Regions from separate parts of the Streptomyces sp. NPDC093510 genome, predicted to be linked through region 2. Evidence: riboswitches for the same ligand, from Rfam matches in the RefSeq annotation. Region 2 holds a riboswitch; each other region holds the start of a gene.
The links. Region 2 has a riboswitch for cyclic di-AMP ahead of AB0N81_RS12110 (LysM peptidoglycan-binding domain-containing protein). Riboswitches for the same ligand answer to the same signal wherever they lie in the genome.
Positions count from the first base shown of each region.

Region 1: it holds a riboswitch for cyclic di-AMP, as region 2 does, so the genes downstream of both, AB0N81_RS33995 (transglycosylase family protein) here and AB0N81_RS12110 (LysM peptidoglycan-binding domain-containing protein) in region 2, are expected to answer to the same signal.
Region 3: it holds a riboswitch for cyclic di-AMP, as region 2 does, so the genes downstream of both, AB0N81_RS41505 (C40 family peptidase) here and AB0N81_RS12110 (LysM peptidoglycan-binding domain-containing protein) in region 2, are expected to answer to the same signal.
Region 4: it holds a riboswitch for cyclic di-AMP, as region 2 does, so the genes downstream of both, AB0N81_RS37885 (M23 family metallopeptidase) here and AB0N81_RS12110 (LysM peptidoglycan-binding domain-containing protein) in region 2, are expected to answer to the same signal.

Region 1 covers NZ_JBFBEE010000028.1:35,406-39,591, reverse strand. The annotation lists gene AB0N81_RS34005 (cytochrome P450) at 1-1,157, shown strand, start outside; gene AB0N81_RS34000 (transglycosylase family protein) at 1,310-2,377, shown strand; cyclic di-AMP (ydaO/yuaA leader) riboswitch at 2,573-2,721, shown strand; gene AB0N81_RS33995 (transglycosylase family protein) at 2,726-3,451, shown strand; gene eno (phosphopyruvate hydratase) at 3,776-4,186, shown strand, end outside.
Region 2 covers NZ_JBFBEE010000006.1:207,266-211,451, forward strand. The annotation lists gene AB0N81_RS12095 (BTAD domain-containing putative transcriptional regulator) at 1-460, shown strand, start outside; gene AB0N81_RS12100 (hypothetical protein) at 503-739, shown strand; gene AB0N81_RS12105 (hypothetical protein) at 881-1,735, shown strand; gene AB0N81_RS12110 (LysM peptidoglycan-binding domain-containing protein) at 1,732-2,466, opposite strand; cyclic di-AMP (ydaO/yuaA leader) riboswitch at 2,471-2,633, opposite strand; gene AB0N81_RS12115 (MBL fold metallo-hydrolase) at 3,041-3,976, opposite strand; gene AB0N81_RS12120 (hypothetical protein) at 4,109-4,186, shown strand, end outside.
Region 3 covers NZ_JBFBEE010000053.1:2,596-6,781, forward strand. The annotation lists partial or broken gene AB0N81_RS41485 (LysR substrate-binding domain-containing protein) at 1-436, opposite strand, end outside; gene AB0N81_RS41490 (LysE family transporter) at 471-713, shown strand; gene AB0N81_RS41495 (hypothetical protein) at 710-922, shown strand; gene AB0N81_RS41500 (DUF6328 family protein) at 861-1,433, opposite strand; gene AB0N81_RS41505 (C40 family peptidase) at 1,516-1,989, opposite strand; cyclic di-AMP (ydaO/yuaA leader) riboswitch at 1,993-2,169, opposite strand; gene AB0N81_RS41510 (hypothetical protein) at 2,529-2,837, opposite strand; gene AB0N81_RS41515 (ATP-dependent Clp protease proteolytic subunit) at 2,845-3,501, opposite strand; gene AB0N81_RS41520 (GNAT family N-acetyltransferase) at 3,599-4,186, shown strand, end outside.
Region 4 covers NZ_JBFBEE010000036.1:53,611-57,796, reverse strand. The annotation lists gene AB0N81_RS37895 (PrsW family intramembrane metalloprotease) at 1-74, shown strand, start outside; gene AB0N81_RS37890 (aldo/keto reductase) at 119-1,063, opposite strand; gene AB0N81_RS37885 (M23 family metallopeptidase) at 1,135-2,190, opposite strand; cyclic di-AMP (ydaO/yuaA leader) riboswitch at 2,232-2,379, opposite strand; gene AB0N81_RS37880 (PP2C family protein-serine/threonine phosphatase) at 2,601-3,752, opposite strand; tRNA gene AB0N81_RS37875 (tRNA-Met) at 3,907-3,980, opposite strand; gene AB0N81_RS37870 (alginate lyase family protein) at 4,050-4,186, opposite strand, start outside.

The DNA.
Region 1 (4,186 bases), on a different contig from region 2:
GCAGGCAGCGGCTCCCCAGCGGGGTCGAGGCCTGGCTGGTCACCCGGTACGCGGACGCGCGGCAGGCCCTCGCCGACCAGCGGCTCAGCAAGAACCCGGCCCACCACGCCGAGCCCGCCCACGCCAAGGGCAAGACCGGCATCCCGGGCGAGCGCAAGGCCGAGCTGATGACGCATCTGCTCAACATCGACCCGCCGGACCACACCCGGCTGCGCCGGCTCGTCGCGAAGGCGTTCACGCCGCGCCGCGTGGCCGAGTTCGCGCCACGCGTGCAGGAACTCACCGACGACCTGATCGACCGGTTCGCCGAGAAGGGCACCGCCGACCTCATCCACGAGTTCGCCTTCCCACTCCCCATCTACGCCATCTGCGACCTGCTCGGCGTCCCCCGCGAGGACCAGGACGACTTCCGGGACTGGGCGGGCATGATGATCCGCCACGGGGGAGGCCCCCGGGGCGGCGTGGCGCGGTCGGTGAAGAAGATGCGCGGCTATCTCGCCGAGCTGATCCACCGCAAGCGCCTCGAACCGGGCGACGACCTCATCTCCGGTCTCATCAAGGCCTCCGACCACGGCGAGCACCTCACCGAGAACGAGGCCGCCGCGATGGCCTTCATCCTCCTCTTCGCCGGGTTCGAGACCACCGTCAACCTCATCGGCAACGGGATGTACGCGCTGCTCACCCACCCCGAGCAGCGCGAGCGGCTGCAGCGGGCGCTGGACGAGGGCGACACCGGACTCCTGGAGACCGGCATCGAGGAACTGCTCCGCTACGACGGGCCCGTCGAGCTCGCCACCTGGCGGTTCGCGACCGAGGCGCTCAGCATCGGCGGACAGGACATCGCGGCGGGCGACCCCGTCCTCGTCGTGCTCGCCGCGGCCGACCGCGACCCCGCCCGGTTCGACGACCCCGACACCCTCGATCTCTCCCGCCGCGACAACCAGCACCTCGGATACGGGCACGGAATCCACTACTGCCTGGGCGCCCCGCTCGCCCGTCTGGAGGGCCGCACGGCCCTCGCGACGCTGCTGCGGCGCCTTCCCGACCTGCAACTGGCGGCCGACCCCGACGATTTGCGGTGGCGTGGCGGGCTGATCATGCGGGGACTGCGCACGCTGCCCGTGGAGTTCACAACCGCACAGAAAACGGTGTCCTGAGCACACCCTGCTGACGGGCCGTCAGGACTGTGATGTTCACGTGATCTCCGCTGCATCGACTTGTGACAAGCGTTCGACTGCGGCTACGTTCACGACGACTTGAGCGCCCCAGGCGTCCAAGTCGTCGCTGCAGTCTCCTGAAAGGCACCCGCATGCTCTCCGGCAATGGTCGTCACCGACGCCCCCGCCAGGCCCCGGCCCTCATCGTCGCGGCAGGAGTCACCGGATCAGCCATCGCCATCCCGCTGCTCGGCGCCACCGGCGCGAGCGCCGCCGAGACCACCACGTGGGAGAAGCTCGCCCAGTGCGAGAGCGGCGGCGCGTGGAGCGCCAACCCCGGCAACGGCTACTACGGAGGGCTCCAGCTCTCCCAGGAGACGTGGGAGGCGTACGGCGGCCTCGACTACGCGACCAGCGCCGACCAGGCCAGCCGTTCGCAGCAGATCGCCGTCGCGGAGAAGATCCTCGACGACAAGGGCACCGCGGCCTGGCCGAGCTGTGCCCCGATCGCCGGACTCACCCAGGACGGCGCCGCGGCCGACGTCGACCCGGGCGGCCCGATCGCGCCCACGCCCTCCGAGTCGCCCGAGTCGCCCGAGTCGCCCGAGTCGCCCGACTCGACCGACTCCAAGGCTTCTGAGGGTTCCAAGGACTCCAAGGACTCCAAGAGCCCTGAGGAGACGGACAAGTCGTCCGGCGGAGCCTCCGACGAGGCCTCGGACTCCGCCGATTCGGAGAAGCCCTCCGGCGGGGACGCACGAGACAAGAATCACGACGAGTCCGGCGAAAAGGACGACAAGGGCGGTAAGGGCAGCAAGGAAAGCGGCAAGGACGACGCCGAAAAGGCCGACGGCAAGGGCGAGTCCGGCAAGTCCGGCGACGACGGCGCCACTTCGCCCACGCCCGAGAAGTCGACCGACCCGGCGGACGACGCCGCGAAGTCCGACGGTTCCTCAGGCCGCCACCGCGGCGACCGCGCGGACGAGGGCGACAGCTCCGGCGACCGTCCGGGACGGCACGCCTCGCGCGGCGGTGAGCGCACCGAGAAGGTCGCCGACGGGACGTACACGGTGCGCTCCGGAGACAACCTCTCGGTCATCGCGGACGACCTCGGGGTCGACGGTGGCTGGCACGAGCTCTACAGCGAGAACAAGAAGACCGTCGGAGGCGACCCGGACCTCATCCTCCCCGGTCAGAGCCTCGATCTGGGCGAAAAGTAACGGAAATTGACGATGCGTCTGCGGGGGACTTGGCACCTGATGTCCGGTTTGGCGCGAGTGAGAGATGGGTCTCAGAAGCCCTGATCGTCTTTGAAATTCAGTGGGTCGGGTGTCTACGGTCGTGACCGCTCGCCACTGGTGGGCCCCGCCGGTCGGTACGCCGAATCCTGCCAACGGCCGGACGGGAACAGTCGTCGCTCAAGAGCGCCGTGGGCAGGAGCGGGGGACCCAAGGTAAGTGCCGGAAACGGCTAGGGGTGAAGTCGCACTCGTGAGAGAGCGACCGGGCAACCACATCGGCCCGAACCCGACAGCTCACCTCGCAGGCGTCGGTGTAGGGGATCAACTCATGCTGCTTTCCGGCAAGGGCAAGCACCGCCGCCCGTCCAAGGCCACCCGTGTCGCCACGCTCGTCGGCGTGACCGGCGCCGCCGTCGCCGCCCCGCTGATGGCGGCCGGCTCGGCCTCCGCCGCCACCACGTCCGAGTGGGACGCCGTCGCCCAGTGCGAGTCCGGTGGCAACTGGTCCATCAACACCGGCAACGGTTACTACGGTGGCGTGCAGTTCTCCGCCTCCACCTGGGCCGCGTACGGCGGTACGAAGTACGCGCCGACCGCCGACAAGGCCTCCAAGGCCCAGCAGATCGAGATCGCCGAGAAGGTCCTCGCCGGCCAGGGCAAGGGCGCCTGGCCGTCCTGTGGCGTCGGCCTCTCGGGCGCCTCGCCCAGCAGCGGCGGCGGCTCGCAGGAGCAGGCTCCGCAGCAGCAGAGCAAGCCGCAGCCGCAGCAGACGCAGCAGCAGGCCGCTCCGCAGCAGCAGGCCGCGCCGAAGCCGGCCGCTCCCAAGCCGCAGCCGACGCCGCAGACCGAGACCAAGAAGACCGTCGAGACCCCGACCGGCAAGAAGGTCGAGAAGGGCGACGGCGAGTACAAGGTCAAGACGGGCGACACCCTGTCGAAGATCGCCGAGTCGCACGACGTCAAGGGCGGCTGGCAGAAGGTCTACAAGCTCAACGGCGACATCATCGACAACGCCGACTTCATCTACCCGGGCCAGCAGCTGCACCTCAGCTAGGCCCCCGGTCGCGGCCGTGCCTCGGCGGACGCACGGCCGTCCCCGTCCCCACGGGCTCCCCGCCCCGGTGCGTGTATCCCCCGTACGCACCGGGGCGGGGCCATGTCCGCCCCGCGGCAGTCCCCGGTGTTCGCTACTAGCGAGTAGAAAACGTGACCAACACGGTCTTACGCCCGGATTCCGCGCCATTTGGGCCTTGTGCCGTCCCAGGGGGCGGGCGGTCGGCTGGCCGAAGCCTCCGGGCCGGTTAGGCTCAGGAGACGCAGGGCCGAAGCGGCCCGGCGTAATCGTGTTTACGCGTCACACTCCCAGAAGGAGATGCTCGTGCCGTCCATCGACGTCGTCGTAGCCCGGGAAATCCTGGACTCCCGAGGCAACCCCACGGTCGAGGTCGAGGTCGGCCTCGACGACGGCAGCACCGGTCGTGCCGCCGTTCCGTCCGGTGCCTCCACCGGTGCTTTCGAGGCCATCGAACTCCGTGACGGTGACCCCAACCGTTACCAGGGCAAGGGTGTCGAGAAGGCCGTCCTCGCCGTCATCGAGCAGATCGGCCCGGAGCTCGTCGGCTACGACGCCACCGAGCAGCGCCTGATCGACCAGGCCATGTTCGACCTGGACGCCACCGACAACAAGGCCTCGCTCGGCGCCAACGCCATCCTCGGCGTCTCGCTCGCCGTCGCGCACGCCGCCTCCGAGGCCAGCGACCTGCCGCTGTTCCGCTACCTCGGCGGCCCG
Region 2 (4,186 bases):
CGCGTCGGGCGAGATGGAACGGGCCGAGTCCGCGTCTCGCGCCGCCGCCGCGAGCCTGGACGGCGCCGGCATGCCGGGCATGCGCACGGGCCTCCTGCCGCTGGCACTGGTGTCCCTGCGCCTGGCACAGCTCCTGCCGCCCCACGTCGACCTGAACGCGGACTGGGGCCCGTACCGCCCCTGGGCCGAAGCGCTCGCCCTCGCGGAGACCGGCCGCCACGACCAGGCACACGCGGCACTGCGCGCCTTGCCCGAACCGCCCCCGGACCTGCTGTACGAGGCACTCTGCTGCGTGGAGGCCGAGGCGGCCCTGCGATCGGACGACCGGAGCACACTCGCGAGGGTCCGGTCACGCCTGCTGCCCGCCGCGGGGCAGGTGGCCGGTGCCGGCAGCGGCGTACTCACCACCGGCCCCGTGGACCGCTGGCTCGCCCGCATCACGGACGCGCTCGACTGGTGACAAGGCGTCATGACCCGTCACAACAGGGGTACTCGGCGTCCCATGAATCTGTCCAAGCCGCTGAAGACCGCGTTGGCCCTGTTGCTGATGTACGCGTTCTGCGTGCTCCTCTTCCGCTTCCGGCGCGACGGGATGGACTGGGGCCCCGCCCTGCTGATCGGGTTGGTGGCCGCCCCGCTGGCTCTAATGCTCTCCTGGGTCAGCGAACGGCTGAACGGCAAGGGGCAACGAGCAGGGCTGCGTTGGCGGGAGCGTCGACGGAGTGGCAGCTCAGGCTGACGCCGACGTGAGGTGGCGCGCCCGCCCGGCGCGACGGCGAGGAGGGGCGGGAGGGCGATGCGCGCGCCGACGGCCGAGGCACCGGAGCGGAGCGTCAGGTGCTTTCTTGCCGAAAAGAGCCTTCGTGCCGACACTGAGCCCATGATCAGCGATCCCATGATCAGCGCGACGCGTGAACCACTGCCCGGGGGAGGACTCGTCCTCGCCGTCCCGGACGGCGACCGGGGCCTGCCCCCACTGCGCTTCGAGGGGGCTGCGGACCGCGGGTGGAACCTCCTCCAGGGCGAACAGCCGCTGATCCAGGCCCGGTCGGAGGGCGACGGCTGCTGCCGCGACCTCCACCTCCGCCGCCTGCCGGGCCACCGCTCCCCGCTGCCGCCCCTGACCGCCGCGGCGATGCGCGCCGGCACCGACTGGCCTCACCGGTACGCGCGATGGCTGCTGGCAGAGGAGAGCCCCAGTCCGCTCCACCACGGCCGCTGGCGCCTGACCACGCGCACGGCCTTCGCTCCGGGCATCTGGAGCTGCGACCTCGTCCGCGACTGGCCCGACGCGACCCTCGAGCTGCTCTGCGGGGGCGGCTGGCACGGAGTCCTGCCGCTGCGCCCGCTCCCGGCGCCGGACGCCCCACGGGTGAAGGCCTACCGTAAATACGTCCGCGAGAAGACCCTCGCCCCGGTCCTGCTGTGGTGGGTGTCCTTCTTGGACGGCTGGCTGCTCCTCGACGGCCACGACAGGGCTGCGGCGGCGCTGGCGGAGGGCGTACAGCCGGACTGTGTGGAACTGGCCCGCGTACCGGACGACGCCGACTGGCGGAGGACCGCCGACCAGATCACCGAGGCACACGAGGAACGGATGGCGCGCTTGGCCGCGCGCCCCGCGGGCCCGCACACCGCACGGCAGCGGCAGGCCCTGGAACGGGGCTACGCCGACGTACTCTCCACCCTCCCGTACGACGCGGGGGCGACCCCGGTGACGGGACCGGAGACGGTCTAGTACGGACCGTTCACGTTGTCGATCGAGCCGTACCGGTCGGCCGCGTAGTTGCAGGCGGCGGTGATGTTGGCGACCGGGTCGAAGCTGTCCGTCGACGTGCCGGGCACGTGGTAGGCGGAGAACGTGGGGCCGATGACCTGGAGGAGCCCCTTCGAGGGGATGCCGGCCGCGGCGTTGGAGTCCCAGTTGTTGATGGCCAGCGGGTTGCCGGAGGACTCGCGCATGATGTTGCGGTGGATGCCCTCGTACGTGCCGGGGATGCCGCGCTCGGCCATGATGTCGAGCGACTCCTTGATCCAGCCGTCGAGGTTGTCGGCGTAGGACTTCGGCGCCGTGGCAGCGGCGGGCTCGGCGGCGGCCGTGCGCTCGGACCGGTCCGCCCGCTCGGCGGCCGGCTTCTCGGCCGGGGCCTGCTCACCAAGGGTGAGCTCGAGGCCGGGGTGGATCAGCTTCGGGTCGTTGCCGAGGGCGCCGCGGTTGACCTCGTACAGCTTCTGCCAGCCGCCGCTCACGGAGTGGTCCTGGGCGATCTTGGCGAGGGAGTCGCCCGCGACGACGACGTAGGTCTTCGGGGCCGCGGCGGGCTTGGCGGCCGCGACGGGCTCCGCCGCACCGGCGGAGGTCGCGCCGAGCACCGGGAGAACGAGCACGGCTCCGCCCGTGCCCGCGGCGGCGACGCTCCGGGAGAGCGGGCTGGACTTGGGACGGCGGTGCTTTCCCTTTGCGGGCATGACGAATTCCTCTCCGTCGCCTGCGAGGTGAGCTGTCGGGTTCGGACGGGAGCTGTCCGGTCACACGGTGGGCGTGACTTCACCCCGAGCCGTTCCGGAATCCGGATCGGCGGCTTACCTGGGTCCCCCGCTCCTGCCGTGCGTAAGTGAGTGGGTGGTGGGAGAGTTTCCGGACAGCGGCAGGATTCGGCGTTCCGTCCGGATTGACATTGACGTTAAGCGAGAAAGCCCGGACGGAACAAGGCGCGAATTCGAATGGAGAATGCGCGGCCCTCTTTGATCGAATAGCCCAACTCTCTTTGCGTGGAACGGAAGCGCGCTCGATGCTCGGTGGGGAGGGAGGCTATGGCGTGACTCATTTCACTTGCGCACTCCGCAAGGAGGGCGAAAGTCCCGCACACGCAGCCAAAGGTCTAGATGGTTGCGTTCTGCGCAAATATGGACATATGGATGCCTGATGACTGCTCAGTTGAGGAATGGCTGCTCAGTCGAGGAATGTGGGAGTGGGGCGATCCGGCACCGAAAACCTGTCGCCCCGTCAATATCGGTTTGCCTCGACTCCGCGTCGGCGTCATCACTCGGAAAGAGGGTGGCGCTTCGGCGGAACGGGTGTCAGTCGGTAGGAATCGCCGTGGGATATCACGCGGCCGGCGGTCGGCTCGGGGAAGTGGGTGCCCAGAATAAGGGTTTCGGTATCGGCGAGAGAGGCGAACAGGTTTCGGCGCGACACTTCGGCCTGTTCCGGGTCGATGTCGACGCAACTGCCGATGTGCGGGTGGGGGAGTTGGACAGGGTGGTGGACCAAGTCGCCGGATATAAGCGCTGTTTCTCCGCGGCTGCTCACCTGTACGGCGATGTGGCCCGGAGTGTGACCGGGCGTGGGCGTGAGGCGTAGGCCGGGGGCGACGTCGACGCCGCCGTCCGGGACGTCGACGAGGTCGAGCAGTCCGGCGTCCGCGATCGGGTGCACGGAGTCGCGGAACATCTGCCGCCGCGGTTCGTCCATGTCGTACCCGGCCCAGAAGTCCCACTCGGTCCGGGAGGTGAGGTAGCGGGCGTTGGGGAAGGTCGGGGCCCAAGTGCCCTCCATCTCCCGGGTGTTCCAGCCGACGTGGTCCGTGTGCAGATGGGTCAGGACGACCAGGTCGACCGATTCCGGTGGGAAGCCGGCGTCGGTCAGGCGCCGCAGGTAGTCGGTGCGAAGGTCGTGCCATGCCGGGTTGGCCCGCGTCTTGCCGTTGCCGATACCGGTGTCGACCAGCACCCGCAGGGTGCCCAAGGTGAACGCGAAGCTGTGGCTGTCGAGGTGCAGGACGCCCTCGTCGTCGGCGAATTCGGGGCGCAGCCAGGGCTGCTGTGCAATCACGTCGGCCGTGGCGTCGGGCAGGAGCCAGGGGCCGGTCGAGGGTGGCAGGGGAATCTCGTCGATGCGGTGTACGGCGATGTCGCCAACGGTCCAGTAGGGGGTCGTGACGGACGGCCTGGCCTGGTGGGCGGTCGAGGTCGGCATGTCTGGTCCTTCCTTCATCCGATTTAAAAGCTAAGCGTTTGCGTTAAGTGAGCGTAGGGCCTACGGTCGTCCTAACGCAAACGCTTAGCTTTTAGTCGTCTGCTGCTCCGCACGACAAGGAAAGGCATCGCCATGCCCACCACCGCCGAACGACTCTCACCGCTGGAGGCCGCCCGATGGGCCGCGCGCTCCGGGCTTCCGCTGGGAAGT
Region 3 (4,186 bases), on a different contig from region 2:
TGCCCCGGCCGGGTCACCAGGACCAGCTCCTCGACCAGGACCGGCTCGGCCGACACGGCGGCGGGCAGGGGCGCCGGGTCGGCGGGTTCGTAGGTGTGCGTGAGAGCCAGATCGATGTCGCCCGCCGCGACGGCCGCGACACCGAACGGCGGCTCATGGGCCGCCACTGTCAGCTCCACGTCGGGGTGGGCGCGGCGGAAGGCGGTCAGGACGGGCGGCGGCAGATGGATGCCGGCCGTCTGGAAGGTGCCCACACGCAGCCAGCCGCCGGAGAGCCCTGCGAGCCAGAGCCCCGCGAGCCGCGCCAGTTCGTGCCGTGCCGGGCCCGCTCCATCTCGTCGAGCACCCGACGGGCGTGGCCCACGAGCAGCTCACCCGCGTCGGTCGGCCGGGCCCCGCGATGGCGCCGGACGAGCAGGGCGACTCCCGCCTCCCGCGCCTTCACCGGCGTCGCCGCGGGCATGGTCGCCATGCCGGACGCCGACTTCACCGTCCTCGTACGCAATGCCCTGACCTCACGACGCGCCGGGGTGGCCTGCGCGGTCGGCATCGCAGGGGGACTCCTGGTGCACACCGCCCTCGCGGTGGCGGGAGTGGCCGCCGTGCTCGCCGCCGTACCCGCGCTCTTCAGGGCCCTCCAGATTGTCGGCGGCGGCTATGTGCTCTGCCTCGCCCACCGCGCGGGAACTGGGGCAGCACGCCGAGGAAGATGATCGACGCCTTGGGGTCGAGGGCGTTGGTGAGGAAGCCCTCGCGCAGGGTGGCGCTCGCCCTGCTGTGGTTCCCGGCCGTCGCGCCGCTGGTGGACCGGCTCGGCAGGTGGCTGCGCAGGCCCCGCGCCGCCCGTGCCGTCGAAGCCGTCACCGGCACCGCTCTCGGCGCATTGGGCGCGGTGCTCCTCCTCGGGCCCCTGACGGCCTGATGTCCGCTTCCTCCTCGGGCGGCGCCTCGGCGCGCGCCGCGGGCAGCCGCACGAGCCGCGGCAGTACGCCCCACAGCCCGACGCACACCAGCAGCGTCACCGCGCCCGCCGCGATGCCCGCGGCCCGCCCAGCCGTCACGTCGACGACGAGCAGCACGGAACCGGTGAGCGTCAGCACCAGCACGCCCAGTCCGGCCGCGGCGAGCCGGGACGACACCCGCACGATGAGCGGCTTGGCCCGCTGTTGGAACAGCGAGCGGTGCAGCGCGGCGGGTGCCGTGAAGAGCGCCGCGGCGAGCACCGCGAGCAGCAGTGTCGTGACGTAGGTGCCGCGCTGCAAGGCGTCGAGCGACGGGAAGCGCGGACTGAAGGCGAGGGTGAGCAGGAAGGCGAAGAGGATCTGGACGCCGGTCTGCGTCACCCTCAACTCCTGGAGCAGCTCCGCGAAGTTGCGGTCCGCGCGCTCCAACGGCGTTTCGTTGCGCGCGGTACAGGAATACTCGGTGGCCATCGCGCACGGGTATCCCTGCCGGCGCGCTCCAAGCACCGGCACCTGGCGGTGCGAGGTGCGCGCCGAACCGGCCGCGGCGAGGTCAGCGCACCCTGCCGTACCAGACGCTGTTGGACCAGATCTTCTCCAGGCGCACCACGGTTCCCCGCTTGGGGGCGTGCCAGATGCGGTTGTTACCCGCATAGATCCCGACGTGGTAGACGTTCCGGCCGGAGTGGAAGAACACCAGGTCGCCACGGGACCGCTGGGACCGGGAGATGTGCTTGGTCTTGTTGTACTGCGCGGAGGTGGTGCGCGGCAGCTTCTTGCCCGTCTTCTTGAACGAGTAGAGCGTCAGCCCCGAGCAGTCGAACCGGTTGGGTCCCACTGCCCCGTAGCCGTACGGGGAGCCCTTCTTGGACGCCGCGATCTTGAGCGCCTTGGTCCCGTGAGTGGCTGCCTCGGCCTCCGACGTGAGCCCGGGGGCCACGACGGTGCCGCCCACGACGGCGAGCGTGAGGACCGATGCGGCACCGGTCCTGCTGAGCAGCGACGGAACATGATTCAGCGCGGTCATGCGCAACCCTTCGTCAGCCGCCTGTGAAGGATGACCTGTCGGGTTCGGGCAGGCGAAGATGCCCGGCCGCGTCATGCTCTGCGGCTTAACCCCAAGGGCGTCGTCCGGACTTTGCGGACGGGCCCGTCGTACCTGGGTCCTCCACTCCTGCCGTTGCACCGATGTCGACCGGTCATCCGGGTGGCGGCAGGACTCGGCGTCCGCCCGGACCGCCCCGCCGCTGTGGCGGGGGCTTGTCGTCGGAAGGGATCTTGACCCGAGATGGGCCCGAAAACCGAGCCGAAACGGCGTTTTGTGAGGCTCCTCACGACTGACCTGTTCAGGTGGACACTGCCGAATCGGGCTCGCCGCGACACCGTCTGACGACCGCTCGACCAGCAACGGAATGCGTAATTCCGCCCCTGATGTACTCGCTGGGCGCAACTTCGGACCGTGCCACGAAGGACGATTGTCTACGCCGTCCGTGGTAGCCCGACTGGTCCGTTTCGAAGTCGCCCCGGACGTTCCCGTGTTCGAGGGGAGGCTTGGCCGACGGGGTTTCAGCAGCCGTGCCGGGGTGGCACGGTGACCCGTTCGGTGCGCCGCTCGCCGTCGAGAACGCGCAGCGCCCGGGCGAGTGTGGGGGTGTGCACCTCGCTCTCGCCCCGGTGGTGCATGAGGGCGAGCGCGTCCCGCAGGGCGCTCACCCGGCCCACCAGGGCCTGGGCGGCGCGGAGTCCGCCGTAGGTGTGCTCGGCGCGGGCCGGATTGATCCGGCCCAGCAGGTCGACGACTTCGAGATAGCGGTCCACCAACTCCGCCTCGGCGCGGGTCAGGGCGGGCAGGGGCGGCAGCTCGGGCGGCAGCATCGGCACTTCACCTCGGGTCGTGGGCGGCGAGCGAGCTCTTGCGGCTCGGGACGATCCGGTCCACGAAGCCGTACTCCAGGGCTGCCGGGGCGTCGAAAATCTTGTCCCGCTCGATGTCCGCGGTGACCCGCTCCCGGCTCTGTCCTGTGTGCCGGGCGAGCAGCTCCTCCAACAGCCGCCGGGTGCGCAGGAGTTCGTCGGCCTGGATCGCCAAGTCCGTGGCCTGACCCTGGATCGGTTCGGCGACGGCGGGCTGGTGGATCAGGACGCGCGCGCCGGGCAGCGCGAACCGTTTGCCGGGGGTGCCGGCGGCGAGCAGGGCGGCGGCGCCCGAAGCGGCCTGGCCGAGGCAGATCGTCTCCACGTCACAGCTGACGAACCGCATCGTGTCGTAGATCGCGGTCATCGCGCTGAAGGAGCCGCCGGGGGAGTTGATGTACAGCGAGATGTCGCGGTCGGGCGCCTGGTGCTCAAGGTGCATGAACTGGGCCATCACGTCGTTGGCCGAGGTGGCGTCGATGGGGGTGCCGAGGAAGACGATCCGCTCCTCGAGGAGCTTGGAGTACGGATCCATGGTCCGCGTCCCCGAGCTTGAGCGTTCGGTGAACTCAGGCAGTACGTGGCGTGCGGAGGGTGCGGAGGGGTGGGCGGACGGACGCTTCATGACTCGCCTCTCTTCTGCCGGTCGTGGAGTGGGCCGGACTCTGTAAAAAATGTACAGGACGTACGTTGGGTGGGGAGGGGATTATCGTCTTCTAGGCATGGAGCGGTACAAGGGTGAAAGAGAGCTGCTGGCCCTTGAGGTGGACGTGATCCACGGGCTGGTCCACGGGCCCGGGCGGGGCGGCGACGGGTTGCCGAGGCCGGGGCTGCCGAGGGCGATGGACCCGTCGGTGCGGGCGGTCATGGCCTGGTCGCCGGGCGCGCGGGTGCTGGCACTGGGAGCGGAGGTCGCGGCGGCTATGGGGGAGGGCGGTGGCCGCGGTGATGTGGACCGCCACGGTGGCTTCGAGGCGTGCGGTGACTCCGAGGCGTGCGGTGAGCCCGACGCTTGCGGTGATGTTGGTGCCTGCGGTGACGCCGACGCCTGCCGTGAGTCCGACGACGCCTGCGGTGCTCTCCGTGCCTGCCGTGGTTTCGACGTCTGCCGTGAGTCCGGCGCCTGCGGTGTTCTCCATGCCTGCGGTGGCGCCGACGCCTGCCGTGCCTCCGACACCTGCGGTGAGCCCGGCGGATGTGGGCATTTCGGCGGGATGGAACAGCCGTACGTGCCGGGTGGGCCGCCGGAGATCCTGGTGCGGATCGCCGCCACCCGCACCGCCGCCGGTGACCCGGTCTCGGTCCGGGGC
Region 4 (4,186 bases), on a different contig from region 2:
CTCCCCCGTACGGGCAGCCGCAGCCCCACCCGGCGTACGGCTACCCGGCGTACAACCCCTACCGCGACGGCTGAGCGCCGGGCGTCAGGCGGGCATGGCGGTCAGGCGGACGTGGCGGTCAGGCGGACGCGGTGGTCAGCGCCGCGATCTCCGGCTCCGTCAGCTCCAGGTCTCCGACCGCGAGCAGGGCGGGCAGCTGCTCCACCGTGCGCGCGGAGGCGATCGGCGCCGCCACGGTGGGCTGTGCCGTCAGCCAGGCGAGCGCCACGGTCGCGACCTGGGCGCCCCGCGCCGCGGCGATCTCGTCGAGCGCGGCGAGGACACGGTCGCCCCGCTCGCTCCCCACGTACTCCTCGACCCGGCCGCTCCGCGCGCTCTCCACCTGCGCACCCGGGCGGTACTTGCCGGTGAGGAAGCCGGACGCGAGCGCGTAATAGGGGACGGCCGCGAGTCCGGAGCGGGAGGCGACCTCCTGGAGCGGGCCCTCGTAGGTGTCGCGGGAGACGAGGTTGTAGTGCGGCTGCAGCGCGACGTACCGCGCGAGGCCCTCGCGGTCGGAGAAGTCGAGGGACTCCTGGAGCCGCTCGGGGCTGATGTTGGAGGCCGCGATCGCCCGCACCTTGCCGGCCGTGACCAGTTCGTCGAGCGTGCCGATGATCTCCTCGACGGGGACCGACGGATCGTCGTAGTGGGTGTAGTAGAGGTCGATGTAGTCGGTGCCGAGGCGGCGCAGCGAAGCGTCGACCGCGCCCTTGACGGTGGTGGCGGAGAGGCCCTTGTACTCGGGGTGCGCGCCGGCCTTCGTGGCGATGACGACGTCGGAGCGGTTGCCGCGCTCGGCCAGCCACTCGCCGATGAGCGTCTCGGACTCGCCGCCCCGGTTGCCCTCCACCCAGGCCGAATAGACGTCGGCGGTGTCGATGAAGTTGCCGCCGGCCGCGGTGTAGGCGTCGAGGACGTCGAAGGACGCCGTACGGTCCGCGGTCCAGCCGAAGACGTTGCCGCCGAGGGAGAGGGGGAAGACCTCGAGGTCGGAAGAGCCGAGCTGGCGAAGAGAAGTCATACGTCGCTCAACGCGCCGACCGGAGACCTAATTCCGTTCCGTGTATGGCTCACGAAACCGGCGGGGTCATGTCAGGGGTTCAGGCCCTTGCTCTGCAGCCAGCCGAGGGGGTCGATCCCGGCGCCGCCGGGCGTGTGGACCTCCAGGTGGAGGTGCGGGCCCGTGACGTTGCCTGTCGCGCCGACGCGGCCGATCACATCGCCCGTGCTGACCTTCTGGCCCGCGCTGACGTTGAGCGAGGACTGGTGGCAGTACCAGACCTCCGTGCCGTCCTCGAGTTCGAGCACGGTGCGGTAGCCGTAGGCCCCCGCCCAGCCGGCCTCCTTGACGGTGCCGGTGTGCACCGCCTTGAGGGGGGTACCCGTGGGAGCGGCGAAGTCCAGACCCGTGTGGTGCCCGGAGGACCACATGGAACCGGCGTCACCGAAGTGCGACGTGAGGGTGTACGAGGAGGTGGGGATGGCGTAGCTCTTGGCGAGCTTGGCCAGGCGCTCGGCCTCGGCCTTCGCCTTCCGGGCCTCCTCCTCCTTCTTCTTCTTGGCGGCGGCCTTGGCGTCCGCGGCCTTCTCGGCCGCCTTCTGCTGGTCGGCGGCTTCCTCGGCGGCCTGCTCGGCGGCGGCCTGCTCGGCCGCGGTCCGCACGGCGGTGTCCGCCTGGTTCTGCTGGTTCTCGGCCTGCTGCATGATGCGGGCGCGCAGCGCCTCGCCCGCGTCGGTGGTGCCCTGCTCGGCGTCGGTGGTGCTGACACCCGCGGCGGTGAGGGGGGCCGCGACGGCGGACGCGTTCGTGTCCGCCGAGTCGTCGGACATCAACGACCCGACGCCGGGAAGGGACTTGGCCTCCGGCAGCGAGTCCGCGACGGCGCCCACGCCCGGCAGGTCGGGCATCGATATGGAGACCGGCGGCTTGCCGTCCTGCGCGGTGGCGATGCCGCCCGCGCCGACGGCGGCGATGACGCCCACGCCGAGCACGGTGGAGCTGCGCGCGAGCCCGCCGCCGCTCTTCTTGTGCACGCGGTGCCTGCCGCGGACGGGACGGATGGACTCCTCGGTGGGGTTCCACTCCTCGAAGGCGTCGAGGGAGTCCTCGTCGTACGAACCGAAGTCGTCGTCATTCGGTATGTACACGGCTCGGGGGGCAGGCCGGTTGGACGCCACTGGGGCGCGCTCCTTTCCTTCCTTCTCGCCTACCGGGTTAGCTGACGGGTTCGGAGCAGGAAGGTCTCCTACGAACACCTGGCACGGATGCACAGATGCCCGATTCACCCCAAGTTGGTGGTTCCCCGGCTCCCTTGCGGGATTAGGCGCGTGCGCGCGGAGCCGCCTCTAGTGACGGCTGGGACGACCGCGCTGCGTTATCGAACGTTAATAGACAGCGGGTCCGTATTCCAAGCTGTTCCAGCTGATCGTTAACGCTCACCGGCTGTACGTACCGGGACACGAGGGGGCGGAACGGGGCGAGTTGACCCGGGGTCACCAAACACCGGAGCTTCACATTTTCTTGACAGTGTGTCAGTTGTTATGCGGAGGGGTGCCCTTCAGTCACCGGTGGTGACCTCCGGATCGCCGGCGACGGGACGCCGCACCGCGAGCAGCGCCATGTCGTCCGTCATGGCGCCCCCGGTGTGCCGCCGCACCTCCCCCGCGAGGGCGGCGAGCAGCGCGTGCGGCCCGCCGCGGCCGGGAAAGATCCGCCCGCCGAGCCGCGCCGCGGGATCGTAGAACTCCCCCTCCGCGTCGCGCGCCTCCGACAGGCCGTCCGTGTAGAGGAGCAGCGTCGCGCCGGGCGGGAACTCCGACTCGTCCGCCCGGTCCGGCCAGAACCCCAGATCACCCATGCCGAGCGGCAGCGCGGGCTCGCTCGCCGACATGACGCACAGCCGCCCGTCACCGCGCAGCAGCAGCGGCGGCGGGTGCCCGCGGTTGATCAGGCGTACGGAACCCTCCCCGTGCCGGATCTCGGCGAGCACGGCGGTCGTGAACCCCTCGAACGCGTCGAGCCCGTCGCGCCGGGTGCCCTCACGTGCGAGCGCCCGCTCCAGGCGCTGCGCCACCGCCTCCAGGCTCGCCTCCTGCTCGGCGGCCTCCCGGAAGGCACCGATGACGACGGCGACCGCCGCGACCGCGCCCATGCCCTTGCCCCGTACGTCCCCGACGATGAGCCGCACGCCGTGCGGGGTGTCCTGCACCGCGTACAGATCGCCCCCGATGAACGCGTCGGCCTGCGCGGCCTCGTACCGCGCCGCGATGTCGAGCCCGCCGATGCGCGGGTCGGGCGCGGGCAGCACGGCGCGCTGGGTGGCCTCGGAGATGGAGCGGGCGATGGCGAGCCGGTCGTTGCCGCGCCGGACGACACGGTTGATGACGATCGCCAGGGCGGCGACGGTCGCCACGGTGAGCACCTCGGTGACGGCCTCCACGTGGGCGCCGACGCTGTTGCCGTAGTGCAGGACGAGGACGGCGCACGTGGCCGCCGCGCCGGTCAGGACGGTGTTGAGCAGCGAGTAGAAGGGAGCGGCGATCAGGGGGGCCGCCGTGAAGAGCGGGGCGGCGGTGAACTCCGGCGGGGTCGCGGCGTCGTACAGGACACCGACGACGAGGAGCAGGAGGGGCAGCACACGGACGAAGGTCCGCTCGGGCCCGGTGGCCCCCCTGGCCCCCCTGTTGTCGGGTCCTCCTCGCTGCCCCACCGCTTGTCTCCCGCCGCCTCCGCGCCCATCACCGCGCTCCACTCAGGGTTCCCGCAGCGGGGGAAGGGTGCGAGCTGATGCGGGCCGACCGGGTTACGGGGCCGGGAAACACCTGAGGCCGGGAAGCTGATGCTTCCCGGCCTCAGGCCTTCAGTAGCGGGGACAGGATTTGAACCTGCGACCTCTGGGTTATGAGCCCAGCGAGCTACCGAGCTGCTCCACCCCGCGTCGGTAAACACAACTCTACGTCATCCGAAGGGGTGCGTCGAACCACTTCGGCCCCAGGCGCGTGAACCCCTACGCGCTGTCGGCGTGCGTGAGCGTCTCCCAGGCCACGAAGAGGCCGTCCGTCCCCTCCGGCCGCCGCTGCTCCGTGTACCTCTGGGTCTGCGGCATCTCCAGGTGCAGCCGCCCCCGCAGGTGGTTCAGGCCGA